Hyalangium gracile: one gene and its partner. The main gene of each other region encodes a partner of the protein of the gene in region 2 in a complex. Links are inferred from orthologs where the notes say so. Each region holds a gene or a part of one and is shown on either strand. Other genes may lie near its edges. The genes, in order: KY572_RS29230 and dapF.

Region 1 (14,945 bases), on a different replicon or contig from region 2:
TGATTGCCCAGCACCGCGGCGCACGGCACGCGCAGGGCCGACAGCTCCTCGGCCAGCACCTTGCCCTCCTCCGCCATGCCGCGATCCGTCAGGTCGCCGCACAGCAGCAGGATGTCCGCAGAGGCGTTGACCTGCTTCACGAGCAGCCGGAAGCGGCCATGGTGGTCCTCACGGCAGTGGAGATCACCGACTGCTGCCAGCCGAATCTTCGAGCTCGGGTCGCGCGCCACGCTCTCCTCCGTGCTTCCTGTCGTTCTCGTCCCACAGCCGACCGTCTCGGAACCCCCAGTGGTGGATGTCCACGTGGTAGTTCACCCTCGAGATGAGGTTGCCGCGACACAGCGGCTCCTCCCAGTTGCCCTCGCGCACCGTCTCCAGCGTGCGCGACAGCAGCTCCGCCATCACCCAGTCCGGGACGTTGTCCCGCTGCGACGGGTAGGCGTACCGGAACATCATCAGGTGGCTGAACAGCACCTCCCAGTACCGGTCGAAGCGCCACATCAGGCGCTCCCAGTCCATCTCCCGCCCGGCCTTGAGCAGCAGGTGGTTCACGTCCGAGCCGTCATAGCGCTCGCGCTCGTTGACGAAGGCCTTGGACCAGATCATCTCCTCGGCGGGCGCCACCAGGCAGCGGTGGCCGAACACGGTGGCCGTCTTCGCGTGCTCGAACCACGCGTCGTCCACCACCGCCACGCCGTTGCCGGACGAGAAGATGAAGTCCACGAAGTATTCGCCCTTGAAGGCCTTGTAGAGCCACACCTCGTCGGTGCGCTCGGTGCGCCACCCGTCCAGCTCCAGCACCTCGAGCGCGCGGCCCGCATCGCGTTTGCGTGGGAAGAGGTCCAGGTCCTTCGTGTCCCGGTAGATGCCGGTATAGGTCGCGTAGGCATACGCCCCGCCGACGACGAAGGGCACGCCCGCATCCAGCAGCAGTCCGATGGCTCGGGCCCGAGCGTTGATCTCATCGGGAGTTCGAGCGATCTCGGCCAGGCTGGCATCGAGGCCCATCTCCCCGGGATGGTTCGGATGTCGCTTTTCCATGGGGCATAACCTAGGGACGGGGGAATTTGTCCGTCGGGCCAGCGTCGATGCGTGCCCGGTGAGCAGCCGAGCAGGCTGCAACCCCGCGTCATTACTGGCTTTTTCAGCACCGAAAAATCCGGCTAGAAATCGGGCTTTCTGTTTTCCGGGGGTGCCGTGTCCATGGGGACGCAAACACGCTGCACGGCCCCGCCGGGGGGCCGAACCCCGAAAGGAAGAACCCCATGTTCCGCAAGAGCCTGATGCTGTGCGCCGCCTCCCTCCTCGCCGTGGGTTGTGGTCAGACCCCCGAGGACGAGTTCCGCGACGGTCTCCCCTCCAAGCAGATGGTCGAGGTGAAGGAGCCGGGCGGCAGCTCCGGCCAGGGCCTGCAGAGCGACTCGGTGAGCGCGATGGAGCTCCGGCTGGGCGCCCGCAGTGACTTCTACGTGCTGACCCGTGGGGCGACGGTGACGGTCAACGGCGGCACGGCGTTCGCGCTCAACCTGGTGGAGGAGATCAGCAAGCACACGCCCACCTCCATCGAGGGCGAGGTGGCCGTGTGGGGGCCGTACACCGAGGCGCTGAGCCCCAACACCTGGAAGCTCACCATGACGAAGACGGCCGAGCACAGCTACACGTACAAGCTGGAGGGCAAGGCGAAGACGGCGGCGGACTCGGAGTTCAAGGTCGTCCTCTCCGGCACGCACACCATCGGCCTGGATGCCCAGGGCAACCGGCTGCGGGACTTCGGCTCCGGCGACATGAAGCTGGACTGGGACGCGGCGGCGACGATGCCCGAGCACGACGATGAGATTGGCGCGGTGACGATCCGCTACGCGCGCGCCAGCGCCACCGCCGTGGCCACCGTGGAGGCGGACTTCCGCAACGTGAAGGACGACGAGCGCCCCGGCACCAAGATCAACGTCGACTACCGCTACAAGGAGACGCCGGGCGCGGGCGGCGAGTTCGACTTCGCCATCAACAAGAACTTCGACAACGAGCCGACCCGCTCGCAGATCGAGCACCTCACCATCAAGAGCCGCTGGACGCAGAGCGGCTCGGGCCGCGCGGACGTGAAGATCACCGGCGGGGACTACAACATCGCCGCCGCCACCCTCAGCGAGTGCTGGGATGCGAACTTCTCCAGCCAGTTCCTGGAGGCCAGCTGGGTGCCCCTCCCGGTGTACGGCGCCGTCTCGGCGTGCGGCAGCTTCAGCACGGCCGTCTATTCGCAGCTGTGATCCGCACCTAGACTGCGACGCGCGATGGGAACCAGCCAGCCGGTCCTGAGGGTCATCCAGGGCGGTCCGACCGAGGACCGGCGAGCCTTCCTGCGCGAGCTGTACACGAAGCATGGCGGCAGCGTCCTGGGGCGCTGCCGCTACCTGTTGAAGGATCCGGCGAAGGCCGAGGACGCGATGCACGACGTGTTCGCCCGGGCGCTCAGCCACGGCAGCGACTTCCGTGCCGAGGCCTCGCCGCTGACGTGGCTGATGAAGATCGCCACCCACCACTGCCTCAACCAGATCCGCTCGGAGCGGGCCGGCTGGCGCAGCTGGTTCGAGCGCCAGGAGGCGGCGCGCCCCGAGGGCCACGGCGGCCAGCAGTCCATGGAGACGAGGGACCTGGTGCGCCGGCTGCTGTCCAAGGTGGATCTGGAGACGCAGGCCGCGGTCATCCACTACCACGTGGACGGCATGACGCTGGAGGAGGTGGCCGCGCTGCTGGGGCGCTCGGTGCCCACGGTGCGCAAGCGGCTGGAACACTTCGCGGAGCTGGGTGGAGAAGAGCTGAGGGTCCCATGAGCGCGCAACTGTCAGAGCACCCCACGGAGTGGACGCTGCGTCGCCTGCACGCGGGCGAGCTGGCCACCGACGAGGCGATCCGGGCCCGGACCCATGCCGCCAGCTGCGAGCGGTGCGGCGCGGTGCTCCGCGAGGCCGAGGAGGCCCAGCACAAGTTCGAGTCGGAGCTTCCCTTCGAGCGCTTCGAGGCGGGGGTGAAGCAGGCGGAGGAGAAGGCTCGCCGGCAGGAGGCCTCGCAGCGAGCCGCGCGCCAGCGGTGGATGGGGACGGCGGTGGCGCTGGCGGCCACGGTGCTGGTGGTGGTGGCGGCCAGGCCCCTGCTCTCCTCGAGCCCTGTGTCGGGCGTGCGGACCAAGGGCGGCGCGACGGCGGAGCTGCGCATCGGTGGTGGAGAGGGCTCTCAGCGGGTGGCGCGCACGGATGCGCCCGAGCCGCTGGCCCAGGGTGAGCGCGTGCGGCTCGGCTATGCGCCAGACGCGCGCCGGTACGTCCTGGCGTTGTCGGTGGACGCCTCGGGCGAGGTGACGCCGCTCTACCCCGAGGCCGGGCAGAGCCTGCCGGTGGAGCCCGGCGCCGGCACGCACTGGCTGCCGGACAGCATCGAGTTCACCGGCTCGGGCGCCGAGCGCGTGGTGGTGCTGCTGAGCGACGCGCCCGTGGCGGTGGAGGATGCCGCCGCCGCCGCGCGCCGGGCCTTCGAGGCGGCCGGGCGGGACGTGGGGCGGATGGCGCCCCTGGACGTGGACGGCGATCAGACCCACTGGATGCTGCTCAAGCCGTGAAGCGCTCGGGACGACAGCCGGGCGTCCTCGCCCTCGCGCTGCTGCTGGCCACCGTCGCGGGGGCGGAGCCGATGCGCCGCTTCGCCCTGGTGATCGGCAACGACGAGGGCGGCCCGGACACGCGCCCCCTGCGCTACGCCCGCGAGGACGCGCGCAAGATGCACGGCCTGCTGGCTCGACTGGGCGGAGTGGCGCCAGCGGACGCCCGGCTGCTGCTGAACGAGGACGCCAAGGACGTGCTCACCGCGCTGGCGGAGGTGGAGGCCCAGGTCCGGGCAGCCCAGGCGCGGGGGGCGCGCACGGCGCTCGTCATCTACTACTCGGGCCACGCGAAGGATGGCGCGCTGCGGCTCGGGGACACGCGGCTGCCCTTCGACACGCTCAAGCGGCACCTGGCGGACGCGCCCGCGGACATCCGCATCGCCATCCTGGACTCGTGCCGCTCCGGCGCGCTGACGCGGACCAAGGGCGCCCGGCGCGCGCCCGCCTTCGAGATCGACTCCGGCGCCACGCGCAACGCGCGGGGCATGGTCATCCTCACCTCCAGCTCGTCGGACGAGGACTCGCAGGAGTCGGACGCCATCGGCGGCAGCTACTTCTCGCACCACCTGGCCAGCGGGATGCTGGGGGACGCGGACCGCTCCGGGGATGGCCGGGTGACGCTCTTCGAGGCGTACTCGCACGCGTACGCGCGGACGGTGGCGGACACGGCCGCCAGCAGCGCGGGGCCGCAGCACCCCACCTTCAGCTACGATCTGGCGGGCAACGGCGATCTGGTGCTCACGGATCTGCGCGCCTCCGAGGGCCTCGTGGTGCCGTCCCGTGCTCCGGCGGGCGCCTACTACTTCGTGGATCCGAGCGGGCTGGTGGTCGCGGAGCTGGAGAAGGCACCGGAGGTGGAGCGGCGGGTGGCGCTCGCGGCGGGCACGTACCGGGTGAAGCGCCGGCTGGTGGATCGGCTGCGCATCGGCGAGGTGGAGGTACGGCGCGGCCAGGAGACGGTGCTGGAGGAGGCGCGCTTCCGGGACGCTCCCTTCTCGGACGATCCGGTGAAGGGCGCCAGCGCGCGAGGCTCCTACTGGACGGTGGGGCTCGCGGGTGGCTACCACTCCTTCTTCAACGAGAACGCCCGGCAGACGCTGTTCCTCTCCGTACCTCTCGTCGGCGCCGAGGCGCACCTCCACGACTACTTCCGCGAGGACTGGGTGTGGAGCTTCGACGTGGCGCTGGGCGGGCGCACCACGAAGCTGAACCTGGCGACGCTGGCGGGCGCCGGCTACCGGTACTCGGTCATCAACCTGGGCACCTCGCTCACCACCGAGTGGCACGTGGGGGACCTCTCCCCGTTCATCGGCGCGCGGCTCACCTACCTCTACACCGGCCGCAGGTTCGACCAGGACGTCTTCCCGGCCCAGTACTACGCGACGTTCTCGCCCGGACTGGTGGCGGGGCTGCGCTATCGCCTGCTGCGCAGTCTGCAGATCACCGGGCGCGGCCGGATCCACTACTTCACCTATAACGTCCACGAGCAGGGCACCAACACCCCCAACCCCAACCTCTCCGAGCGGGCCATCCAGGATCCGCCCAGCGCCCTGGGCTACTGGGAGCTCGGAGCCCTGGTGACCTATGAGCTCTAAGGAGCGCGCGATGCGAACCCCCTGGCCCGCACTCCTCTGCCTCCTCGCCGCGTGCGGCGGCAACATCTCCAACGAGGACCTCGAGTACCTCAACGCCCTGCCCACGCGCGAGGTGCTCGCCACCAAGCTGCCCGACAGCGGCTCGAGCTCCGGCAGCAACCTGACCCAGCGGCAGGATCGGCTCGTCGTCGGAGAGCTCTCGCCCATCTACGCCGAGACCCGGCAGACCTCGATCGAGTTCAACACGGCCCTGGACGAACTGCTCAGCCTGCTCGAGAACATCCGCACGGTGCCGCCCACCACCCGCGAGCCGAACCGCCGCACCTGGGGGCCCTACCCGGACAGCAAGCAGCCGGGACACGACGTCCGCTTCGTGATGACCCGCGAGGGCGACTTCTTCGACTACGAGCTCCAGTACAAGCCGTCGAAGGGCACCGAGGCCGACTGGTGGCCCTTCCTGATGGGCTCCTTCAAGGCGGACGCGGGCATCCGCAAGGGCGAGGGCGAGCTGCACCTCTTCATCAAGGAGGCGATGGCCAAACGCCTCGACGTGGGAGACCTGAAGGACCTCGAGCGGCTCGATGTCGGGTACCAGAACCGGGTGCTGCCCACGCGGGTGGAGATGATCATCACCGCGCTGCCGTCCCTGCCCTCCGCGCCCGCGCTCCAGATCCGCTTCAACTACCGCGAGCTACCGGGGGGCTTCGGCGAGATGCGCTTCCTCCAGAAGGGCATTGACGCGGTGCCCGGCGGGCTGACGGAGGACGTGGAGATCACCACCCGGTGGACGCCGGACCGAGGCGGCGTGGGGGGCTTCGTCATCCGCGCGGGAGACCTCATGGGCGCCGGCTACACCGAGTGCTGGGACGCGCAGAACCGGCTCACCTTCGCCAAACGCAGCTGGGAACTGTTCGGTATCGGTCTCGCCAGCAGCTGCCCGGACGTCCCTGGCTTCGAGGAATGAATCCGCTCGGACACGACCACCGTACAGAGGGACATGACGCGGCGTGTCCGTGCACGAAAAAATTGGCCGACGTCAGAGCTGCTTGTTAGGCAGGCAGCCCCCACCCGACAGGCTTCCGGACGGTAACCCCCAGGATCCGGGCATGACTTCGTGCCATGCCACTTCGCGCCGCGGAGCCCGGCGCACAGTGGGACAACTCAGGAGGTTTACACAATGAAGGCGAATCGTCTTTTCATCGCGTGCGTGGCGGCCCTCTCCCTCGCGGCGTGCGGTGGTGCCACCGAGTACACCGCCGCGTTGACCGGCGGCGCGCAGAAGCCCACCGCCGTCTCCACCCCTGCCAGCGGCACCGTCACCGTCAAGGTGAGCGACAAGCTCGAGGTCGAGGGCAACTTCAAGGACCTCACCTCGAACACCGCCGGCGCCCACATCCACGGCCCGATCAACGCCACAGGCGAGGGCGACATCTTCTGCAACCTGATGGTGCCCACCGGGACGACCGGTGACATCAGCGCGGGCTCGGGCGCGGGCTCCTGCGGCGACAAGGAGCTGACCGACGAGCAGCAGAAGTTCTTCGAGGACGGCAAGATGTACGTCAACATCCACACCACCACCTACGGCGGTGGTGAGATCCGCGGCGACCTGAAGAAGGCGGACTAGTCCCCGCCCGCGGTCCCCTGGGGCAGGTCGGGCGCCTGCTTGCCCGCCTGCCCCTCTTGTCGTCCTTCCTTGACTCGGCCGGGCGCGCTCTTTAGGTTCCGTCACTCCTCAGAGAAGCCCGAAGGATTTCCATGGCCCGCATCACTGTCGAAGACTGCCTCCCCCTCGTCGACAACCGTTTCGCCCTGGTGCTGCTCGGCGCCAAGCGCGCCCGCCAGCTGATGGCCGGCGCCCGCCCCATCCTCGAGATCTCCAAGAACAAGCCGCCCGTGCTCTCCCTGCGTGAGATCGCCACCGGCCGCGTGAAGTTCGACCGCGACGTGCGCGAGGCGCTGTCCGGCAAGTACACCAGCGAGGAGGCCAAGGCCGCTGCTTCCGCCTCCGCCGCCCCGGTGCCGCCGCTCGCTCCGCCGCCGGCCGTCTAGCCCCGGCTCCCCTCCGGGAGCCCTCCCGGGGGAGTCGAGTCTCCCGCGCGCAGCAGCCTCACCGCGCGCGCGGCGATGGACTTCTCCCCCTTGTAGCCCAGCACCGGGACGAGCTGCGCCAGCGGCACCCAGCGCACCTCATCCACCTCCACGCGCGGGCCGGGCGGGAGCACTCCGAGCTCCCCCGCCTGATAGCGGAACAGGTAGAAGTGCACGCGCTTGAAGATGCGCTGCCCCCGGAACTGGTAGACGTAGCGGATCTCCCCCAGCGAGGCCATCAGCGTGGCGGTGAGCCCCGTCTCCTCCCGCACCTCGCGCGCGGCCGTCTGCTCGGGCGTCTCGCCGGGATCCACGTGCCCCTTGGGCAGAGCCCACAGGTTGCGCCCGTGAGGACGGATCACGGCCACCTCCCAGCTCCCCGCATTCTCGCGGATGACCACTCCTCCGGCGGACGCCTCGCGCGGCATACGGGGAGCACCCTACCCCGAAGCGGGCCGCCAGTGGCTCACATCCCTTGCGAGAAATGACGGAGCTTGGCCTCCGCCCCCAGCCGGTAGGCGTAGCGCAGGTCCGACAGCAGCCGCTCCAGTCGGCGCTCCCCCACATGCCCCATCAGCCGCGTACAGAAGCTCCGGGACAGGCGGTTGGCCTCCTCGTACCGCCAGCGCTCCTGGGCCGACAGCCGGGGGCGGTAGGACACGCGCTCGAAGAGCCGGTGCAGCAGCTCCTCCGCCCAGCCCTTCACCCCCTCGCCCCAGCGGTGCAGCAGGCAGACGGCGAACTTGTCCACCTCCGCCTGGGCCTCCAGCTCCAGCAGCGACAGGGCCCGGCCGTGCGTCGCCGTGTGCGCCACGTAGAGGAAGTGCGAGACGCCCTCGGCCACCTGGCAGTACCCGTCCAGGTCCCCGTCCAGCACGTGCCCCACCGGGCCCGCCTCGTACGGCTTGAGCCTGTCCAGAAGCGAGGGCGCCAGGTACAGGGCCAGCTCCAGCTCGCCCTCTCCCTCGCTCACCAGCAGCTCCTCCTCGGACCGGCCCGTGCCCCCGAGCTGCACCGCGGACTCCGTGTCCACCACGAAGGTCTCGGCCCGTGCCGCGCACGTGATGCCGTAGATGGCCTCCAGGTGGTCCTGGATACGACCGATCATGCGCGCTCCTGGCTAGTTGGGCATATGGCCCTTGGGCGACAACATCCCCGCGTCCACCAGCACCCGCTCCAGCTTGTTGTTCCCGGTGCGGACCCACGTCTCGTACACCTTCAGCGTCCCGGTGGGCCCGCCCTGCACCATGCCGCGCGCGGAGATCTCCTCCAGCACCTCCACCAGCGCCCGGAACTTCGAGCACAGCTCCCGGTACACGTCCGCGAAGCCCGCCGCGGGCGACAGCTCGGCCACCTGCCCGTAGGCCGTGCCGCCCATCTGGATGTAGTAGTCCGAGCCCACCACGCTGCTCTGCAGCGCGCCCGCGAAGAAGCCGGCCTTGTACAGCGACACGTCTCCCAGGCGGCGGAGCGTCCGGATGCGCTCCTCGCGCTCCTGCTGGAGCGCCCGGTGGTACAGCACCGCCAGGGGCTCGTGGTCCTTTCGGCCCTCCTGATCCTGGCTGAACAGCTTGTCCGACGTGGCGAACTCGGTGAGCAGGTTGACCAGGTAGAACTCGGTGAGCTCCGCGATGACTACCCGCTGGCGCCGGATGACCTCGTCCAGGACCGACTTGAAGAACTCCTTCAAAGAAGAACCCGTCACCAGTTCACTCATGGACATCGGCCTCCTTCCCCTCGAGTTCGGGGATATCCAAAGACTACCAACGGGCGATTTTTGCCGCAAAGGTAGACCCCAGTCTTTTCAAGGACTTACACTGGCACTCTCACAGAGAGAGTGCCAATTCCCGGACGTGTGAGTGCCCTGGAGTCGGGGATGCTCCGTCCGGGAGCGAGCTGGAAAATGGCAGTCAGGACGGCTGTTTAGCCGGACACAAGGACCCGCATTCGGGTCGCTTGACGGGGTGACTTCGCTGGTTATTATCCCGCGCGCTCGAGCCTTAGCACTCGGTGGTTATGAGTGCTAAAGCCCCCGGGCCCCCAGGCCCTATCCCACCCAGGCGCACGGTCATCCGGGCGCCTTTTCGAAGGAGACCGAACCATGAAGATTCGCCCCCTGCAGGACCGCCTCATCGTCAAGCGCGTGGCCGAGGAGAACAAGACCAAGGGTGGTCTGTTCATCCCCGACACGGCCAAGGAGAAGCCCCTGGAGGGCAAGGTGGTCGCCGTGGGCAACGGCAAGGTCCAGGAGGACGGCAAGGTGCGTCCGCTGGACATCAAGGCCGGTGACACCATCCTGTTCAGCAAGTACGCCGGCACCGAGATCAAGCTCGACGGCGAGGAGCACCTGATCCTCCGTGAGGAGGACGTGCTGGGCGTGATCGAGAAGTAGTCCCCCCGCTTTCCCCGCTCCCCTTTCAAAGGATTCCCAATCATGGCGAAGGACATCGTTTTCGACGTACGCGCGCGTGAGGCCATTCTGCGCGGCGTGAACATCCTGGCCGACGCGGTCAAGGTCACCCTGGGCCCCAAGGGCCGCAACGTGGTCATCGAGAAGAGCTTCGGCTCCCCCACCATCACCAAGGACGGTGTGACGGTGGCCAAGGAGATCGAGCTGGAGAACAAGTTCGAGAACATGGGCGCGCAGATGGTGAAGGAGGTCGCCAGCAAGACCTCCGACGTGGCCGGTGACGGCACCACCACCGCGACGGTGCTCGCGCAGGCCATCTTCCGCGAGGGCGCGAAGCTGGTGGCCGCGGGCCACAACCCCATGGACATCAAGCGCGGCATCGACAAGGCCGTGGCCCTGGTGGTGGGCGAGCTGAAGAAGCTGGCCAAGCCGACCAAGGACAAGAAGGAGATCGCCCAGGTTGGCACCATCTCCGCCAACGGTGACACCACCATCGGCCAGATCATCGCGGACGCGATGGAGAAGGTCGGCAAGGAGGGCGTCATCACCGTGGAGGAGGCCAAGGGCCTGGAGACCACGCTGGACGTGGTGGAGGGCATGCAGTTCGACCGCGGCTACCTCTCCCCGTACTTCGTGACGGATCCGGACCGGATGGAGGTCGTCCTCAACGATCCGTACATCCTCATCCACGAGAAGAAGATCTCGTCGATGAAGGACCTGCTGCCGATCCTCGAGCAGGTGGCGCGCGGCGGCAAGCCGCTGCTCATCATCGCCGAGGAGGTCGAGGGCGAGGCCCTGGCCACCCTGGTGGTGAACAAGATCCGTGGCGTGCTGAGCGTGGCGGCCGTGAAGGCGCCGGGCTTCGGTGACCGCCGCAAGGCCATGCTGGAGGACATCGCCACCCTGACGGGCGGCCGGATGATCGCCGAGGACCTGGGCATCAAGCTGGAGACGCTGACGCTGGCCGACCTGGGCCGCGCCAAGCGCATCACGATCGACAAGGACAACACCACGATCGTCGACGGCGCCGGCGCGCAGAAGGAGATCGAGGCGCGCGTGAAGCAGATCCGCGCCCAGATCGAGGAGACCACCAGCGACTACGACCGCGAGAAGCTCCAGGAGCGCCTGGCCAAGCTCGTGGGCGGCGTGGCCGTCATCAACGTGGGCGCAGCCACCGAGACCGAGATGAAGGAGAAGAAGGCTCGCGTGGAGGACGCGCTCAACGCCACCCGCGCGGCCGTCGAGGAGGGCGTGGTGCCCGGCGGCGGCGTGGCCTACCTGCGCTGCGTCAAGGCGCTGGACGGCCTGAAGCTCGAGGAGGGTGAGAAGTTCGGCGTGGACATCATCCGCCGCTCGCTCGAGGAGCCCCTGCGCCAGATCGTCGGCAACGGCGGCCTGGAGGGCAGCGTGGTGGTGAACAAGGTCAAGGAGAGCAGCGGCTCGTTCGGCTTCAACGCCGCCACGGGCGTGTACGAGGACCTGCTGGCCGCGGGCGTCATCGACCCGGCCAAGGTGAGCCGTACCGCGCTGCAGAACGCGGCCTCCGTGTCCTCCCTCATGCTGACCACCGAGGCGATGGTGGCCGAGCGCCCGAAGGCGGACGACGACAAGGCCGCCGCCGGCGCCGGTGGCATGGGCGGCATGGGCGGCATGGGCGGCATGGGCATGTAATGCCCCCTCCCTCGGCGCTCGGTGCGCCAGGGTGAGCACGGCCTCCGGTTCCCTCGTGGAGCCGGGGGCCGTCTGCTTTTGGGGGCAAGGTGGCGCGCCGTCGCCCTGCCCCTTAACTTTCCGGGAAGGACGATCAGGAGGCATTTCGTGAAGCCCGTGAAGATCTACACCACCAACTACTGCGGCTACTGTGTCCGGGCGAAGGACCTGCTCAAGCGCAAGGGCGTCACCTACGAGGAGGTGGACGTCACCGGGGATGACGACATGCGCGCCAGGCTGGTGGAGATGAGCGGCGGCCAGCGCACCGTGCCGCAGATCTTCATCGGCGAGACGCACGTGGGCGGCTACACGGACCTGGCGCAGCTGGATCGCGACGGCCGGCTGGAGCCCATGCTCCAGGGCTGAGCAGCCGAGCAGCCGGCCATCCCAGGCGCTCCCCTGGCGTGCATAGGTTCCTGACTACCACAAGGAACTTCACGGAAGAGGGAGGCAGGCCATGGCCGGCGAAGAGCAGCAGACGGGAACCCGGGACGAGCACTTCAACCTGATCAGCGTGCTGTACCACCTGCTGGAGGGCGCGGCGACGGTGGATCAGTACATCCGTGATGCCCAGGAGGCAGGCGATCAGGAGCTGGTCCAGTTCTTCCAGGACTGGCAGGAGGAGCAGCGCAACTTCTCCGAGCGGGCGAAGAACCTCCTCGGCAGCCGCATGGTCACCGCCGGGGCCGGCGTCGGCGGCACCCAGCCTGGCTCGAAGCGCAAGGCGGGTTCCAGGAGTGACAGGGACGTCACCAACGCCAATGTGAACTCCGGCGGCAACAGTCGCGACGACATCGTGGACGAGCAGTCCAAGGAGTCCTTCCCCGCCAGCGACTCGCCCGCGAAGTACTGAGGGCTCTCCCCAGCCCGCGGCATCCGGCTGGATTCCGCGGGGCCGATGATCTTGACTCACCGGCCGTGAACCGAGCCGGTGTGTCACTCCTTGGCGCCGTCCTGCTGCTGGCCCTCGCGGGCTCCGCGTGCGGCGCCACGTACAAGGTCCAGCGTGAGGTGCCCGAGGAGCTGTCCGCCTCCGCGGTGGTGGTGTACCCGTTCCTCTTCCGGTGGCCGGAGCCGGCGTTCCGCTCCTTCGAGCTCTCCGGACGGCTGCTGGACGTGGCGCTGGCCGAGGCCGGCGAGCGCGCCCTCTTCTTCGGTCCCTCCGAGTTCAAGGTCTACCGTCCGGAGGATGACAACGCCTGGGCGGCCAGCACCGCCGTCACGCGGCTGGCGCCCTACGGCGTCCGGCCGGAGCAGGCGCTGGTGCTGCGGGCCTGGGCGGAGCGGCGCGTCCAGTCCGCGCAGGGAGAGCTGCTCGACGCGAAGGGCCGCGCCGTGGGCCAGAACCTGGTGGAGGAGACCACCTACCTGGGCCATGTGGAGGTGGTGCACCCCTCCACCCGCAAGCGCGTGCTGGAGCTCTCCGGCGAGGTGAAGGTGGATCCGTTCGCCGAGCGCACCGATGACGGGGCGGACCCCGCGCCGGAGCTGACCCGCTTGATGGAGGACCTCACCCGCGAGGCGCTCCGGGCCCTGGACGATCACCTGCGCGCGCCGCGCGAGCCCTCCCCCGCCCCCGCCCGGGTGGCTCGCGTCCCCTGGCAGGCCTTCGAGTACACGGAGCAGGGCCGGCCCGCCCACGTCGGGGCGCTCGCGCTGATGGACCCGCTGGATGCCGAAGTGCTGCGCCAGCAGCGCCTGCGTTTCGCCAACCCTGCACTGGAGACATCCCTGCTGGATCGCATGGTGCGGCTCCCCGCGGGCCTGTACGTCCTCTCCGCACCCGAGGGGGGAAAGCTGGCTCCGGGCGACGTCATCCTCCAGCTCGAGGGGCAGCCCGCGCTGCCGCAGGTGCTGGCCCGGGCCCGACTGGCGCCCGCTCCGGTCCAGGCGCAGGTGCTCCGCCCGAGCGGAGGAACGTTCCAGATTCACCTGCCTTGAGTTTGTTTGACTTGCCCCTCACGTCCAAACGCCCCTAAACAGGGCGCACCCAGAGCTGACCGGGCCTGTGCTTCTGCCCGGGGTTGAAGGCGAGCACCATGAGCGAAAAGCCCGAAGTCACCCAATCCGTCCTGACGGAAGTCGAAGCCCGCCCCGTGCGCATCCAGGTGCGCGAATGGACGGTGGAGGTCTCCTCCGGGCCCGACAAGGGCAAGAAGATCACCACCCAGGACTCCCTGGTGCGCGTGGGCTCCGATCCCGCCAGCGATCTCGTCCTCACCGATCCCACCGTCAGCCGGCGGCACCTGGAGATCGAGCGCGGCGCCAAGGGGCTGGTGCTGAGGGATCTCGGCAGCCGCAACGGCACCTACCTGGACGGGCGGCAGGTGTTGCAGGTGGTGCTCCAGTCCGGCGACAAGGTGCAGCTGGGCAAGACGAAGCTGTCCATCAAGCCCGACACGCGCACCACCGAGGTGGAGGTGCCCGCGGGCGCCGACGCCTTCGGCTCGCTGGTGGGCGCCTCCGAGCGCATGCGCGTGGTGTTCGCGGATCTGCGCCGCATTGCCCGCGAGGACATGAACCTGCTCATCGAGGGCGAGACGGGCACGGGCAAGGAGCTGGCGGCGCGCGCGGTGCACCAGCACTCGGCGCGGCGGCACGGGCCCTTCAAGGTCGTGGACTGCAACCTCATCACCGAGGAGAAGGCGGAGCGGGAGCTGTTCGGCTCCATGCGCGCGGCGGATGACGAGGAGAAGGGCGTGCGCGGCGTCTTCGAGGCGGCCCAGGGCGGCACGCTCTTCCTGGACGAGGTGGGCGAGCTGCCCCTGCCGCTGCAGCCCAAGCTGCTGCGCGTGCTGGAGACGCGCGAGGTGCCCACCCTCAATGGCGGCGCGGTGCCGGTGAACGTGCGCGTCATCGCCTCCACCCACCGCAACCTGGAGGAGGACGTGCGCCAGGGCCGCTTCCGGGCGGACCTGTACTTCCGCCTGGCGGTGGCGCGCGTGCGCCTGCCGCCCCTGCGCACCCGGCGCGAGGACATCCCCGTGCTGGCGCACTCGCTGCTGCAGGCGCTGCGGGCCAACTTCGAGCTCACCTCGCAGACGCTGGCGCTCTTCGAGGGCTACGACTGGCCGGGCAACGTGCGCGAGCTGCGCAACGTGCTGGAGCGCGGCGCCCTCATGCAGGAGACGGGCAACACCAGCTGGCTGGACTTCATGGCCCAGCCCCAGCGCAAGGCCGACGCCGACGCCGCCCCGCAGACGAGCGTGGGCGCCCTGGTGGTGGGCATGAACTACCACGAGGCCAAGGACCGCGTGCTCGCGGACTTCGAGCGCTTCTACTTCGCCGAGATCATGAAGGAAGTGGGCTTCGACATGAAGGCCGCCGAGCAGCGCACCGGCCTGTCCATGCAGAGCCTCTATCGACTGTTGAAGAAGAACGGGCTGCGCCTCAAGGACCTCAAGAACGCCGAGGGGCTTGATAAGTAAGCGCTCGCATTCAGCCGCACGGAGGGGAAACCACACATGTTGCGCCGTCTTGCCATTGCATC
Region 2 (14,873 bases):
ACGGGCGTGGCCTATCCCGACGGCCGAGTTGTCCTCTATCGTCTGGATGCCGTCGGCAATCGGACTGGAGAGCGCGACGCTCCTTCTTCGGTCGTCTCATCGCTGGGCCCGGAAGCCTTCGACTCAGTCTCTGCTGGCCAGCTCTCACGAAACACCTCTGGAACCTTCAACCGTGCTGACTGGCTGATGCGCCTTGCTGACCATCTGGATACCTCCAGAGAGCGACAACTCAGCTATGATGCGAATGGCAACCTCTCCTCTCTTATCTCGTCCGCGCGCACTCGCTCGTTCTCGTGGGACATTCGCAACACACTCACGATCGCACACGACAACGACCAGGAGGTGGGCCGCTATGACTACGACGCCAACCTGCAGCGCATCTGGCGCCACACCGCTCACGAGAATGTGGAGTACGTGCAAGATGGTCACTTTGTCCTTCAAGAGGTGGATGCGACGCGACTGACGAAGCGCCGCTACCACTACGCTCAGAAACCGTTGGCTGTCAGCGACAGCACTGGCGCCAGCACTAACACCCGCCTCCTCAGCAACGACGTACTGGACAGTGTGTCCCTCGCAACGTCCCTCACCGGCGAGGTGACGACGACACGCCAGTATGACGCCTGGGGCAATCACCGGAGTGGCACAGGCCCCTCGGCCGGCGATTTCAAGCTGGGTTTCACCGGGCACCAGCTCGACGTGGAGACAGGACTGACCTACGCACGCGCTCGGTACTATGACTCCGAGTTGGGACGGTTCATGAGCCGTGACAGCTACGAAGGCAGACTGGACGACGCTCCGAGTTTACATCGGTACGTGTACGCGTACGCCAACCCGCTGAAGTGGAAGGATATCACCGGGCACGACCCTGCATTGACCGAGTTCGGACAGAACATCCAGGGAACTCTCTATGAGGCAGAAATCTCTCAACTGAGCGGAGAGCAACTCGCCAGTCTTCTGCATGCGGTGGCCTACCAGTACAGAGGCGACCATGCAGCAGAGAAACTACAGGCGGTGCTCAAGGATCGAGAGCAGTTGCAGAAAACGGTCTGCGACTACATCCACTGTAATACGAGCACAACGGGCTGGCTGTTTGAAAACGTCAAGCGCACGTTCGGTTCTGCCAGCAGCCAAACCGCCGACTATCTCTCCTCTCTACCAGTCGTCCACCAAGTCGAAGCGGTTGGAAACCAAGTTGAAGAAGTAATTGAGGCGACGAAGGAGAGCCTCGGGGAGACCGTCAAGGGTGCCACCATCAATGCGATCTCTTCCAAGCAGGCTGCGCCACTCGGCGACAAGTTTGCATCTAGCATGGGTGAAGCAGCAGAACTTGAGACCCATCTTTTCCTAGATGCGGCAGAGGGCTACGCTGAAGGCAAGTTGTTAGAGGGTGCTATTGTAGGAGGCGGCACTATCCTTGGCTCGCTGATGAAGGCAGAAACGACCCCAGCCATGCCTCGGGTTTTGAAGAAACTTGAAGCTGCCGCAGCAAAGGAGAGCGGTAGAGTCGATGGAGTGTTCCATGTGACACCCCAGGGGGTAGCTCTTCCCAAGGGGCCCAAATACGAGATTCCTAAGAGTTATGTTGAAAATCCCTATCGTGAGGGCAATTATGGTGAAATCATCGATGGGAAGTACACCGAGCGACTGCGGATAGATCCAGGCACGCCTACTGGAGAGAAGGGGCCAAACAAGAGCCACTACCATATCAATAACGGCAAAAAACACTACAGCCCTGCACCGGGCGAAAAGGATCCAGGGTTTAAGTAATGACCGAAAGAATTAGAGAGACTTTCGACACACTAGAGTGGCACGACTCAACACTGCTGAATATCAACATCGATCGCTCGGCACCTGGTAAGCGCGACGAGGTAGAGATGCTCGTCGAGTGGACAGACGGCCAGAAGCAAAAGATCCGATTCACTGACTGTTACGGCCTCGATGCTCAGATGAATTTTGGGGTGATCGGCCCGGATTCAATCCTGGAGGCGTGCTGTATCAGCGACTCACCTAAACTGACGGGACTCAAACAACAATGGGCTGTCATGGGAGTAGACCTCGTAGACATACAATGCTTCGAGATCACTACCAACACCACAGCAAGCGTAATAAGGGTTTTCGCTCGAAGGTTCGAAATATCCGCTGCATAAGCGACGGTATTGAAACGCCTAGGCTGGGAATTCTGGGAACTGCGCTGATTTGTTGAAGGACGCTGAGAGAGAATGCCTCAGGCCGTCCTTTTCAGGATGTAGTGACACCACCCAACAACAGTACTACCGAGAGCAGTGACCGTCTCCGATAGTGAACTCAATTCAACGTTCTATCGCCGGGATGGCGCGGAACCTACTCACGGCAGGATAGCGGCGTGGTATATCATGCCAAGATTAGAATAGAGGTTGACTTTAGGCTGCTGAGCAATGCTCTCTCAAGCTGAAGAAGCGGCGCGTATTCCCTGCTGCATCCCTGGTGTGGCGGGGGCCGGGTGAAGGCTCTGGATGAGCAGGCCTCGGAGGACTTCGGTCAGGTCTTCTCCTAGCGCCATGGCTCCGGCTGGGGCACCCTGCAGTTTCTCAGGCACGGTGTTCCCCACCACGGCCACGGGCACTCGGATCTCCCAAGCCAGGTAGCTGGCGAGGCGCACTGCTGCCTCGGAGGTGTCCATCAGCAGGGCTCCCACCGCTCCCGCGCTAAAGGGGCGCCATAGCGGCCGCGCTGCCTCCGCCGGGGGCAGGACGCAGAAGTCCAGGTGCAGCACTTCGCTCAGTTCCAGCCTGCCCAGTGTCCCGAAGCCGCTCTTCACGGCTGTGGGCTCTGCCGACACCGCCGCCAGGCCCGGCAACTGCGCGAACAACCGCCTTGCCGCAGACGGGCCGTTGCCGCAAATGAACACCTTTGCTGTTACCACCTTCAGCGGGGACTTCCCTCGCAGCACCCGGCTCCGCAGCGCGTGCAGCTCCGCCGGTCCCAGCAGAGGGCCACTCCCCTCCTCCTCTCCCTCCGCCACCCTCGCCACACCCTTCTGCATCAGCGTGATGAGGACTCCCAGCACCTCCAGGTCCGTCGCCGGCGCCAGGTCCAGCACCTCTCCCAGCGCCCTCGGCTGCCTCAGCAGGTCCACCACCTGCGCCGTCACCGGGTGCTGGTCCTGGGGCAGGTCCGCATCCGGCGCGATCACTAGCCGCGTCGTCCGTGGCGGCAACGACGGCATCAGCCGGTTCACTTCGTCCGCCTGCCGCATTCCCTCCAGCAACGCGTCGTCCATTGCCCGGGTGATGCGTGGCTTCCCTGGGCTCGTTCCCGGCGCGAAGGTGAACGTTCCCTCCGTCCACGTCAGCAGCCGGAATAGCGCCTTCTCCCCCTCCACCCTCCCCAGCCTCGCGTTCACCGGCCGCCCGTCTCCGACCTGGATCTCTCCTCGCTCGTTGCCTCGCTCCAGGCTCAGCTTCCCGCTGCGCTTGTTCATTCCCAGGATCTGCATCAGATCCGGAATGCCCAGCTGGCTCAGCGAGCCTTCAATCTCCTGCGCCTCGCTCTTGAGGTCCTTCGCCGCCTCCGCCCGCCGGAAGATGTGCTCGATGCGGCCCAGCACCTCGTCCAGGTTGAACGGCTTCTTCAGGTGCGCAGCCAGCCGCAGCCCCCTCAGCCGATCCAGGTCCTGGTTGGTGGTCGTCAACACCACCGGCACCTCCTCCGTCCGCGGGTTCGTCCTCAGAATCTGGATGAACGTCCTCGCGTCCAGCAGCTTGCACGCCTCGTCGAACAGCACCAGGTCCGGGTGCCGCAACACGCAGATCTCCAACGCCCTCGAGCCGTCCGGCGCGTAGTGCACCTGGTAGCCCCTCTGCCTCAGCGCGCGCGTCAGCAGCCTCACCGAGTCGAGGTCGGGGTCCGCCATGAGGATCTTCCGAGCCTGGGCCACCGTGCGCGCTCGCTAGTACGGCTGCAGGTCGTACTCGGCCTGCAGCTTCGTGATGAGCCCGTCCACCACCGCGGTGTCCGAGGAGTGAAAGCCCCACGTCGCCCCTTTACCCCGCCGCTGGATCAACGCGTACGAGGCGTGCTCCGAGAGCCAGAACAAGAACTCGTGCCTCGCAACCCGCTCGTCCCCTTCCAGGAACACCGGCGTCACCGCCGGGTGCGAGTCCAGGTCCAACCGCCGCCCCAACAGGTAGATGCGCGAGGCCAGCTCCGGCGGCGCTGTCTCCAGCCCTGACGCGATCGGCAGATCCGCACGGATCTCCGGCCCTCCCACGTACAGCAGCCCGCGCGAGCCCGGATCCCTCAGCAGCTCCCGCGCGATCTCCGCCTGCAGCTCGTCGAACAGCACGTCCGACACCTTGCCCCGCCGCGACGGCTCCGCCCGCTCGTCCGAGGGCAGCTTCGGGCTCGACGGCATCCCCAACAGCAGCTCCACCTCGTCCCAGAACGGCAACCCGTCCAGCAGCAGCCGCCGCTGCAGCGACGCCCGCCGCTCGTCCATGCGACGCCGGCAGCGGTGCACCAACTCGTCGAAGTCCTCGCCGTCCTTCGGGAACGTGCTCGCCCCTCCCACCAGCGCCAGCGGCAACTTCCCCTCCACCTCCTGCACGTCCGGCTCGTCCCGCACCGCCGCCACCGCACGCCGCACGAACATCAGCGCCCCGAAGAAGTCCGTCTCCGGCAACAGCAGGTAGAACTCCTGATCGCTCGCCTTCGCGATCACGTCCGAGTCCCGGATGATCCGCGACAGCGCACGGATGATGCCTCGCACCGCCTTCTTCGCGTCCCCCGCCCCCAGCCTCACCCGCACCAGCGGCAGGTTGTCGATCGAGAACGTCAGCAGAGAGAACGTCCGCCCGTAGCGCCGCGCCTTGTAGATCTCCTTCGACGCGTAGTCCGTGAAGTAGCTGAGGTTGTACGCCGCCGTGTCCCGGTCCCTCAGCCCCAGCCGCTGCAGCGCCAGCATCCGCCGCCCGTTCTTCACTCCAACGGCCGCGAAGTCTCCAATCACCCGCGCCTGCCGCACGTGCTCGGGCAGGAACTCCCCGCCAATCGGGTCCGAGAGCTGCGCCAGCCCCATCAGCTCCCCCCCCGCCACCAGAGGCACGTACAGCACCGGCGAGCGCTCCTCCCGGACCAGCCACGGCGCGGCGTCTCGCAGCCGAGCGGCCAGCGCGCCCTCCGGCTTCATCCGCTCCACCAGGAACTGCCTGTCCAACAGCCCCCGGTAGGCCCGCAGCACCAGCTCGCCCCGGTCATCCCCCAGCCACAGCGCCGCGCTCTGCGCGTCGCACACCGCCGCCAGGTCCGCCGTGACGCGCTCCTGCAGCCCCTCCAGATCCGGGTACGCGAGGAACTCCAGGCAGCGCCGGTGCAGGTTCTGGTCGCGCGTGAACTCGAGGTTCTCGTCGCGCAGCTGCGCCCGCTCGTGGCGCAGCGCCACCCGCTGCAGCGCCCGGTCCACCACCAGGTAGAGGTCCGCGTCCTCCACCGGCTTGGTGAGGCAGTCGGCCGCTCCGGCCTTCAGCGCCATCTCCGAGCCCTTCACGTCCGGCCGGGCGCTGACGAGCAGCACTTCCTGGTCCGGGTTGCGCTCGCGCAGCTTCGCCGTGAGCTCGAAGCCGTCCATCCCCGGCATCATCACGTCCGTGATGACCAGATCGAACCGAGTGAGGGCCGCCTCCTCCAGCGCGCGAGGACCGTCCTCCGCCGCGACCACCCGGTAGCCCCGGCGCGTGAGCATCTCCGTGGCGAGCTCTCGGAAGAAACGGTCGTCGTCGACGAGGAGGATGGTGCCTGCCACGGCGGGGAGGTCTCGAAGGGCGAGAGAAGAGGAAGAGGTTACCGACCCGATGGGAGCCCCACAACGCCCTCGAAAACGAACGCCACCGGGCCTCGGAGGCGGATGTCGGACAGGTCCGAGGGGACCCGGATGCGCAGGTCCCCGCCCGGAAGAGTGACTCGCAGCCAGGCATCCGCCGGCAGCCGCTTCGCCAGCACCGCCGCCGTCGCCGCCGCGCAGGCGCCCGTCCCGCACGCCTGCGTCAGCCCGCAGCCTCGCTCCCACACCACCACCGTGAGGCCATCCGCGTCCACCCGCACGAACTCGACGTTGGTCCGGTCCGGAAAGGAGGGGTGGCGCTCCAGCGTCGGGCCCAGGCGCTCGGCCTCATCCAGCGGACGATCCAGCAGGACGAGGTGCGGGTTGCCCATGCTCACCGCCGAGCCGCGCAGCCCCGCGTGGCCCGGCACGGGCGCCTCGAGGAACGGCTGGCCCGTGGCCCCCGAGGGCAGGTTCGGAGCCACCAGCCGCGCGGGCCCCATGGAGATGTCCACCTCGGCCACTCCGCCCTCGCCGTAACCCGGGACACACGAGAGGACTCCGGCGCCGGTCTCGACCTGGATGCGCTCGGGCCGACCGCCGGAGGAGTCCACGAGGTACTTCACCGCACAGCGCAGGCCGTTGCCGCACATCTCCGCGATGCTGCCGTCGGCGTTGTGCACCACCATCCGCGCCAGGCCGGCCGCCGAGGGAAGGAGCGAGAGGACTCCGTCCGCGCCGATGCCTCGCCGCCGGTCGCACATCCACCGAGACTGCTCGGCGTCGATGTCCACGCCCGTCTGGCGCCGATCGAGCACGACGAAGTCGTTCCCGAGCCCGTGGTACTTGAAGATGCGTTCGCGTTCCGCCACGGCTTCATCCTAGCGGCGGAGGCTCACTCCTGCCCGTCTACCTTCGGGGGAATCCCCGGGCCGACCGTGGGAATCGAGCTGCTCGGCCTGTTGGGTAGGGCCGTGGATGAGACCGGAGGACGCCCCGCCCCGCCGCCAGCGACGGGGGTGAGCACAGGCGGCCCTCCCGCGGTTCCAGGCGTGGGAGCCAGGGCAGGCCGGGAGCCTGTCCCCGGAGCAGGCGTGCGGACAGGCGCGCCCGACAGGGTACCGGGGCCCGGTCGAAGGACCGGGGGCGCCGAGCCTGCGGCCGCTGCGGCCGGGCGAGGCGCGGGCGCTCCCGGGATGGGGGGCAGGGTCGCGGGTCGCCGGGCCGGTTCAGCCTTGGCTGCCACCGGCGTGGGCGTCGGCTTCGCGGAGGCGGGAGCCGGAGTGGGACGTGCCGCCGCCGCGCGCCGGAGGTTGGCCAGTTCCTGGTCGTACGTCACCACGCGCTGCTGGAGCTCCTCGAGCTTCTGCTCACGCTCGGTCAGGGTGGCGCGCAGGTCCTCTTCCTGGGTCTTCGCGCGGGCCAGCCCCTCTCGCAGCTCCTGCGCCTCGGCCTCGTGGACCCGGCGCTCGCCCTTGAGCCGCTCCAGCTCCTCGGCCATGGCGGGATCGACGGCGGGCACCTTGCCTGCCTCGGCCTCCTCCAGCCGGGTGGTGAGCTCGCGGATCCGCGTCTCGAGCCTCGCCTGATCCTCCAGGAGGATCTTCTTCTCCGCGCCCAGGCTCTCCGCCTCCTCGCGGAGGATCGGAAGCTCCCGCTGGAGCGCGGTGAGGCGCTCGGTGGCCTCCTTCTCCCGCTGCCGGGCCGACTGCGCCGCCTCGGTGGCCTCCTTCTCCCGCTGCTGGGCGGCCTGCAACGCCTCGGAGGTCTCCTTCTCCCGCTGCCGGTTCGCCTCCTGCGCTCCCTCCGCCGCCTGCGTCTGGCGTGCGCGCTCGGCCCGCTCGGTCTCGAGGAGCTTCGTGGCCTCCGCGGCGGCGCTCTCCAGCGACGACACCTTGCCTTCCAGCCGCACACGCGCCGCCTTCGCCACGGTCAGGTCCGACTGGAGGCGCTCGCGCTCGGAGTTCAGGGCGGCGCGCTCGGCCTCGATGCGGCTGAGGCGCTCCTGCTCCGCCTTGAGCGTCTCGTTGGCCCTGGCCAGCTCCGCGCGAGCGGACTCCAGCGCGGCCAGCTCCGCCTCCAGGCGGCCGATGCGCTCCTGTCCCGTGCGCAGCGCCTCGTTGGCCTGGGCCAGCTCGCCTCGGACCGTCTCCAGCGAGGCAGCGCCCTCCGTCTCGAGACGGCTGCTGCGCTCCTGCTCCGTGCGCAGCGCCTCCTGGGTTCGGGCGAGCTCGGAGCGGGCAGCCTCCAGATCGGTGCGGGCGGACTCCAGCGCCGCGCGCTCGGCCTCCAGCGAGGCTTCCGCCGCGGAGGCCCGGCCCGCGAACCGCCTCGCGGACTCGAGCTGCACCCCGAGCAGCTCCGCCTGCTCATGCTCGGCGGTCAGACGGGCCCGGGTGTCGTTCAGCTCGGCATCGAGCCGCGCGAGGTGGAAGTCTCGCTGCTGCAGGGCCTGGCTCATGCGCTGCAGCTCCGCGCCCAGCCGCATGATCTCGACACGCGCGGCCTCGAACTGCGCCACTCCGGCGAGCAGGCGCTGACGCTCGGCATCCCAGGCGGCCTCGCGCTCGCGAGCCAGGGCCTGCTCCTGCTCCCGGGCCGCGGTGCTCTCCTCCACGCGGGTGGTGAGCTGACGAGCACGCTCCTCCGTCTCCGCGAGCGCGCGCTCCAGGGTGGCCACCCGTGCCCCCTGCTCCGCCAGCGTGGACCGCTGTTCCTGGGCCGTGCCCTCCGCCAAGGTCTTCTCGGCCTCGAGGCGCTCCAGCGTCGCTCGGAGCTCCTGCTCGCGAGCCGCAGCAGCGGCCAGGCTCTCCGCGCTCGCTCCACGCTCCCGCTCGACGAGCGCCTTCAGCTCCTCGTGGGCGGTGCGCTGCTCCGCCAGCCGCGCCTCGAGCCCCTCCAGCTCCGCACGCAGCTGGGTGCCCGCCTCGCGCTCGGAGTTCCAGCCGTTCCGAGCCTCCGAGAGCAGGCCCGCGATCTGCTCGCGCTCCCGCTGCTCCGTGTCCAGCGTCTCCTGGAGCTGCGCGAGTGAGGCCTCGGCCGCCTCGCGATCCTTCCGCTCGGTCGCGAACGCGGCGCGCAGCTCCGCGAGCCCCGCCTCACCCTCGGATCTGCCCTGACGCTCCGCCGCGAGCTCTGCCTGGACGGTGGCCAGCGAATCATCGAGCCGGGCGTGTGCCTCGCGCTCGGTGGTCAGCTCCGCGCGGACGCTCGCCAGCGACTCGTCGAGCCGGACATGCGCCTCGCGCTCGGTGGCCAGCTCCGCGCGCACCTCTTCGAGCGAGGTGACCAGCCGCCGCTGCTCCTGGAGTCCCGTCTCGAGCTCGCTCCGGGTCTGGGCCAGCGCCGCCTCCGACTGGGCGCGCTGCTCCTGCTCCGATGCGAACTCGGACCGGAGCCGGGCCAGCAGCTCGTCCGCCTCCATCCGTCTCTGGCGCTCCGCGCTGAGCGCGGCCTGGGCCGCCGAGAGCGCCTCCACGTCCTGGGAGTGCCCGCTCTGCTCCGAGTCGAGCTGCGCCCGCACCGCCGCGAGCGCCTCCTCCACCCGCGCACGCTCCTGACGCTCCGAGGCCAGCTCCTCCCGCGTCCTCGAGAGCGTCTCGTCCGTCCGGGCGCGCTGCCCCTGCTCGTCCGAGAGCGCGGCCCGGAGCTGCTCCAGCATCGTGTCGACCTGCGCACGCCGGGCCTGCTCGGCCTCCAGCGCCGCCTGGGTCTGCGCCAGCGTCACCTCGGCCCGGGTGCGGTGCTCCCGCTCTCCCTCGAAGTCGACCCGGAGCTGGGCCAGCGCATCGCCCGAGCGAGCACGCTCCCCACGCTCGGTCTCCAGAAGCGACCGGACCTCCGCCAGCTCCGCATCCAGCCGGGAGCGCTCCTGCCGCTCCGTCTCGAGCGTCCCGCGGGTCTCGGTCGCCAGCGCCTCGGCCTTGGCGCGTACCTGCCGCTCGCTCTCGAGGTCCGACCGCAGGCCGGTCATCTCCCGCGCCAGCTCGTCGCGCAGCTGCTCCCCAGCGCCGAACTCCGACTGCATGGAGGACAGCTTCTGCTCCAGCTCGCCGCGCAGCTGCTCCCCGGCCTCCAGGTCCGCACGGAGCCCGCTCAGCTTCTGCTCCAGCTCGCCGCGCTGCCGCTCGCCCGTCTCCAGCTCCTCACGGAGTCCGGTCAGCTCCCGCTCCAGCTCGCCGCGCAGCTGCTCCCCGGCGTCCAGATCCGCACGGAGTCCGCTCAGCTTCTGCTCCAGCTCGCCGCGCTGCCGCTCGCCCGTCTCCAGCTCCGCGCGGAGTCCGGCCAGCTCCCGCTCCAGCTCACCGCGCCGCAGCGCGCCGGCCTCCAGCTCCGCCCGAAGCCCGACCAGCTCCCGCTGCTGCTCATCGCGAAGCTGCTCGCCGGCCTCCAGCTCGGCCCGAAGTCCTGTCAGCTCCTTCTCCAGCCCGCCCCGACGCTGCTGCTCCGACTCCAGCTCGGCCCGAAGTCCGGCCAGCTCCCTCTCCAGCCCGCTGCTCCGAGCCCGCTCCGCCTCGAGCGCCCCTCGCGAGGCCTCCAGCGCCGCCGTAGCCTCGGCCACCTGCCGCTGCAGCTCCTCGCGAGCCTCCGTCAGCTCCTGAAGCTTCTGCTCCGCCTCGGCCAGCGCCAGCGCCGTCGCGGTACGCGCAGCGGACTCGGTCTGGCTCAGCGAGCGAAGCTGCTCGAGCTGCAGCTCCAGCGCCTCGCGAGCGGCCGTCTCCCGCGCGAGCTGCACACCGACCGCCTCCGTCCGAGCCCGCTCCTCCGCCACAGCCTGGGCGAGCCGCTGCTCTCCCAGCTCCCGCTCCGACTCGAGCGACTGCGCGAACGCCGCGGCGGCCTTCTCACGATCCTCCTCTAGATCCGCCATGCGGCCACGGGCCGCGACGATCTCCTCGTCGAGCTTCTCGATCGTCTCCCGAGCCGCCAGCTCGGCGCGCTTCAGGGCCTCGAGCTCCGCCGTCAGCCGTGCCGAGACAGCACGCGCCGCCTCCAGCTCCGTGCCCAACCCACGCAGCTCCGCCTCTCTCTCCGCCAGCCGGTCCTCGGCCTCCTGACGCCCGGCCTCGGCGGCGGACACCCGCTGCCGACCCTCCTCGAGCCCCCGCGCCACCCGCGCCAGCTCCGCCTCCTTGAGGAGGAGCGCATCCGCGGAGGCCTGCGAGGCCTCCTTCACCTGGGCCAGCTCGACCTTGAGGTGCTCCACCGCGGCCAGGGCCTGCGAGTACTGCTCGGCGATGCGCAGCTCCCGCTCCCGCGCTGCCTCCGCCTGCCGCCGACGATCCTCGACCTGCTCCTGCGCCCGGTCCGCCGCGAGCCGATCCTTCTCCCGCGCAATCCGCAGGTTCGACAGCTCGTCCTGGAGGTCCCGAACCTCGGCGTACGCCTGGGTCAACCGCTCGCGCGTCTCCTCCAGCGCGGCCCCCACCTCCTCGCGGCGGGCGCGCTCCAGCCGCTGGGCCTCCTGAGCCGCCAGCACCTGCACCCCGGCCTCGGCCTGGACGCGCTGCACCCCTTCCAGCTCCAGGCGCTGCTGCGTCATCCGCCGCTCGGCGTCCGTGAGCCGCTCCTGGGCCACCTGCAGCTCCAGCTCGCGGCGGCGCAGCTTCGCGGCCAGCTCATCCCGCTCCCGGGCCTGCTCGGTAGTGCCCCGCGCCTGCTCCAGCTGCGCGGTCAGCCGGGCCACCTCGTCCCGAGCCAGCTCCAGCTTCGGATGAAGCGCCGTCACCTCCGCCTCGCGGTCCGACAGCTCCGCGCGGATCTTGGTGACGAGCTCCTTCTGCTTCCCGGCGCGCTCCTCCCAGGCCTTGGCGCGCTGGGCCACCTCGTCCAGCCGTCCCCTGGTGAACGCGAGCGGCTCGGGCGGGAGCTGCACCCATGTGGGGTCCACGATCCGCGCCGGCTCCTGGCCGGCCATGACGACGAAGTACGCCGCCTCGCCCCCGCGGATGAGCGAGCCATCCACCTGGAGGCCCTCCCCGCGCTCGAAGGCGAGCTGGTAGCCCAGCAGCGGGCTCTGGGTGGCCACCTCCACATGAGGGAAGTGCGCCGAGAGCACATCCAGCAGCTGCCCGTACGTGGGCGGCACGCCCTCCTCCACCTCCATCAGCTGCCACAGGGCCAGGCCACCCACGTTGCGCAGCCCACCAATGAGGTAGCCCTGCTTCGCCACCAGCCGCGCCAATTCCGCCAGCAACGCCGGGGCGCGCACATAGGGCGCCAGGTCCGCCACCAGCACGGTGTCGAAGCTGCCCGACTCCAGGTCCTCATAGACGTTGGCGCGGTAGCGCAGCGTGGGGCCGCCATGGGCCTTCTGCGCGGCCTCGACGGCGGCCATATCCGCGTCACAGGCCACCACCACCCGAGCGCCGCGCTCCAGCAGGAAGCGAGCGCTCTCGCCGCCCGTGGAGGCCACCGAGTCCACCTCGAGCACCCGCCTGCGGGCGATGAGGCTCTCCACGAAGATGTAGCGGGGCAGCAGTTCACTGGGCCCCATGCGGCGGAATGTGGGATGCATGGGTAGCTTGGCGGGTGGAGTATAGCTGCCGGGACTCAGGTCCCAAGGAAACGACGGCTCCGTCCCCAGGGCCGCACGATCGGATGACAGGAGAGCAGGCGATGAACGGCAACCCTCAGCAAGGCTTCGGCGCCAGGGCCATGCGGACCCTCACGCGGTTGGTGGTGACGCTGCTCGTGCTGGCGATGGGCGGCGCGGTGGCGTTCCTGCTCTCCCAGCTCAACGCGCGCACCTTCACGCTGGCGGTGGACAGCGGGCAGCTCATCGTCATGAAGGGGCGGATGCTGCCCTGGGGTGCACTGCCCTTCCGGCCGAGCGACGTAGGGCTGGCGGACACGTACGCCCCCATCCCGCTGGAGAACCACGACGTCCCCGCGAGCCTCCTCACCCAGCGCTTCAGCGAGCGGGACGAGCTGGACCGGGCCCTCTTCACCCAGCTGGAGGCGCTAGCCCGGCCGCGCATCGCCTCGGACGAGCCGCCCCGGGTGGAGCGCGGCGTCTACTACCTGCGACGCGCCGAGCGCCTCACCGGCCTCAGCGAGGAGCAGCGCACCTCTCTCAAGCGGATGCTGGCGGAGGTGGCCTACTACCAGGCCCGGCAGCGCATGGAGGACGCGCGCAAGCTCATCGCCGAGGCGCTGGCCCAGCTCCGGCTTGCCTCCGAGAGTGACACCCGGCACGCACGCAGCGCGAACCAGATGCTCTCCCAGGTGGAGCCCGCCGCCAACGCCCTGGAGGAGTCCCTCCGCAAGGCCGTCCACACCCTCAGCGCGCCCCCGTCCCAGGAGCAGGCCCCGGCCCCCACCCCCACCCCGCCCGCGGCCCCTACCGCCGGCGGAGAGCCCCAGCCCGCCCCTCCAGACCAGCCCCTGAGTCCGGATGCAGGCAGTGCCCCCCCCTGAGCCTCCCTCCCCTGAAGAGCGTGTTTTCGAAGGCCTGGAGTGGTCGGAAATGAACGCGTGGGAACGGCCTCGAGGCTTGCCTGGATTCCAGGAAATTCTTCACTCCTGGGACGTGCCACGAATCCGTCTCGGCGGGTGGGTCAGGCCCACCTCTTGCTGGGGTCCTGACGCGTTGCGCGCACGTGTCGAAAGAAGCGTTGGATACTGATCATAGATTGCAAGGGTCGGGCCCAGGCATCCCCTAGATCTCGCGTTGACACCGGTCGGGGCCCCCAATAGGTTGTGCGTCCCCGTCGGCCCCCCTACCCCTGTAGGGAGCGCCCCTCGGGCCACAAGAAACCAACCTTTCAAGGACACGACGAGCCCCCTCGGTCTCCGAACGGGAGGGGTCCGTCCTGTCGTGTCTTCACTGGGAGTGCGCTACTCGTGACCGTCGAGATCCCCACCTCGAAGCCCGCTTCTGTCGTCCCGCCCATGCCCGCTCCGGCCGCCGCGCCGCAGACGCCCGCCAATGAGCTGGCCCCGACGATGATGCGGGTGCGCAAACGCAACGGCAATGCGGAGCCGGTGGACCTCAACAAGATCGTCCGGGCGGTGAGCCGCTGCTGCGTGGGCCTCTCGCGGGTGGACGCGCTCCGGGTGGCCACCAAGACGATCAGCGGCCTGTATGACGGGGCCACGACGAAGGAGCTGGACAGCCTGTCCATCCAGACGGCCGCGGCGCTCATCGTCGACGAGCCCGAGTACGCGCGCCTGTCGGCCCGGCTGCTGGCCACCTACATCCAGAAGGAAGTCTCCAACCAGGAGATCCACTCCTTCTCGCAGTCGGTGGCGGCGGGGCACAAGCACGGGCTCATCGCGGACCGGCTGCTGCAGTTCGTGCAGACCAACGCGCGCAAGCTGAACGCGGCCATCGATCCGGCTCGCAACGACCTGTTCGAGTACTTCGGCCTGCGCACCGTCTATGACCGCTACCTGCTGAAGAACCCGCAGACGCGCGAGGTCATCGAGACGCCGCAGGACTTCTTCCTCCGGGTGGCGTGCGCGCTGACGGACTCGGCCAAGGACGCCATCGAGCTGTACCGGCTGTTCAGCTCGCTGGAGTACCTGCCCAGCTCGCCCACGCTGTTCAACTCGGGCACGCGGCACGAGCAGCTCTCCAGCTGCTTCCTGCTGGACTCGCCGGCCGACGAGCTGGAGGCCATCTACAAGAAGTACACGGACGTGGCGATGCTCTCGAAGTTCTCGGGCGGCATCGGCGTGGCGTACCACCGGGTGCGCGCGCGCGGCTCGCTGATCAAGTCGACGAACGGGCACTCCAACGGCATCGTCCCGTGGCTGAAGACGTTGGACGCGTCGGTGGCGGCGGTGAACCAGGGCGGCAAGCGCAAGGGCGCGTGCTGCGTGTACCTGGAGACGTGGCACGCGGACATCGAGGACTTCCTCGAGCTGCGTGACAACACGGGCGACGAGGCGCGCCGCACGCACAACCTGAACCTGGCCAACTGGGTGCCGGACCTGTTCATGAAGCGGGTGGAGCAGGACGCCGAGTGGTCCCTGTTCGATCCGAAGTCGACGCCGCACCTGACGGACCTGTACGGCGAGGCCTTCGAGAAGGCGTACGCCGAGGCCGAGGCCAAGGGCCTGGCGGTGCGCA

Evidence for each region.
Region 1: the proteins of dapF (region 2) and KY572_RS29230 are in contact, whole or in part, in a solved structure (PDB 5YGU), measured with the Escherichia coli proteins. The link is inferred for Hyalangium gracile from one-to-one orthologs.

What each region holds. Positions count from the first base shown.
Region 1 is NZ_JAHXBG010000016.1:88,281-103,225, forward strand. What follows is about bases 6,029-9,009. They hold KY572_RS29230 (NUDIX hydrolase), read right to left. Parts: upstream 7,764-9,009; coding sequence 7,293-7,763; downstream 6,029-7,292. Other genes in these bases: KY572_RS29215 (hypothetical protein), read left to right, coding at 6,029-6,211; KY572_RS29220 (CHRD domain-containing protein), read left to right, coding at 6,425-6,871; rpoZ (DNA-directed RNA polymerase subunit omega), read left to right, coding at 7,003-7,296; KY572_RS29235 (hypothetical protein), read right to left, coding at 7,802-8,443; KY572_RS29240 (hypothetical protein), read right to left, coding at 8,456-9,009. In the rest of the region: KY572_RS29185 (metallophosphoesterase family protein), read right to left, coding at 1-200; KY572_RS29190 (nucleotidyltransferase), read right to left, coding at 184-1,041; KY572_RS29195 (hypothetical protein), read left to right, coding at 1,266-2,264; KY572_RS29200 (RNA polymerase sigma factor), read left to right, coding at 2,289-2,828; KY572_RS29205 (DUF4384 domain-containing protein), read left to right, coding at 2,825-3,610; KY572_RS29210 (caspase family protein), read left to right, coding at 3,607-5,247; more of KY572_RS29215, read left to right, coding at 5,258-6,028; more of KY572_RS29240, read right to left, coding at 9,010-9,052; co-chaperone GroES, read left to right, coding at 9,437-9,727; groL (chaperonin GroEL), read left to right, coding at 9,770-11,416; grxC (glutaredoxin 3), read left to right, coding at 11,564-11,821; KY572_RS29260 (hypothetical protein), read left to right, coding at 11,913-12,308; KY572_RS29265 (hypothetical protein), read left to right, coding at 12,389-13,396; KY572_RS29270 (sigma 54-interacting transcriptional regulator), read left to right, coding at 13,495-14,883; KY572_RS29275 (hypothetical protein), read left to right, coding at 14,920-14,945. UniProt on the Escherichia coli protein: Master regulator of 5'-end-dependent mRNA decay.
Region 2 is NZ_JAHXBG010000038.1:80,517-95,389, reverse strand. What follows is about bases 4,744-7,652. They hold dapF (diaminopimelate epimerase), read right to left. Parts: upstream 6,670-7,652; coding sequence 5,818-6,669; downstream 4,744-5,817. Other genes in these bases: KY572_RS47600 (methyltransferase domain-containing protein), read right to left, coding at 6,693-7,652; KY572_RS47980 (response regulator), read right to left, coding at 4,744-5,779. Also shown: KY572_RS43545 (RHS repeat domain-containing protein), read left to right, coding at 1-1,767; KY572_RS43540 (DUF4388 domain-containing protein), read right to left, coding at 2,423-3,916; more of KY572_RS47980, read right to left, coding at 3,929-4,743; more of KY572_RS47600, read right to left, coding at 7,653-12,314; KY572_RS43515 (IF-2 protein), read left to right, coding at 12,416-13,216; KY572_RS43510 (ribonucleoside-diphosphate reductase subunit alpha), read left to right, coding at 13,691-14,873. UniProt on the Escherichia coli protein: Involved in the succinylase branch of the L-lysine biosynthesis and in the biosynthesis of the pentapeptide incorporated in the peptidoglycan moiety. Catalyzes the stereoinversion of LL-2,6-diaminopimelate (L,L-DAP) to meso-diaminopimelate (meso-DAP).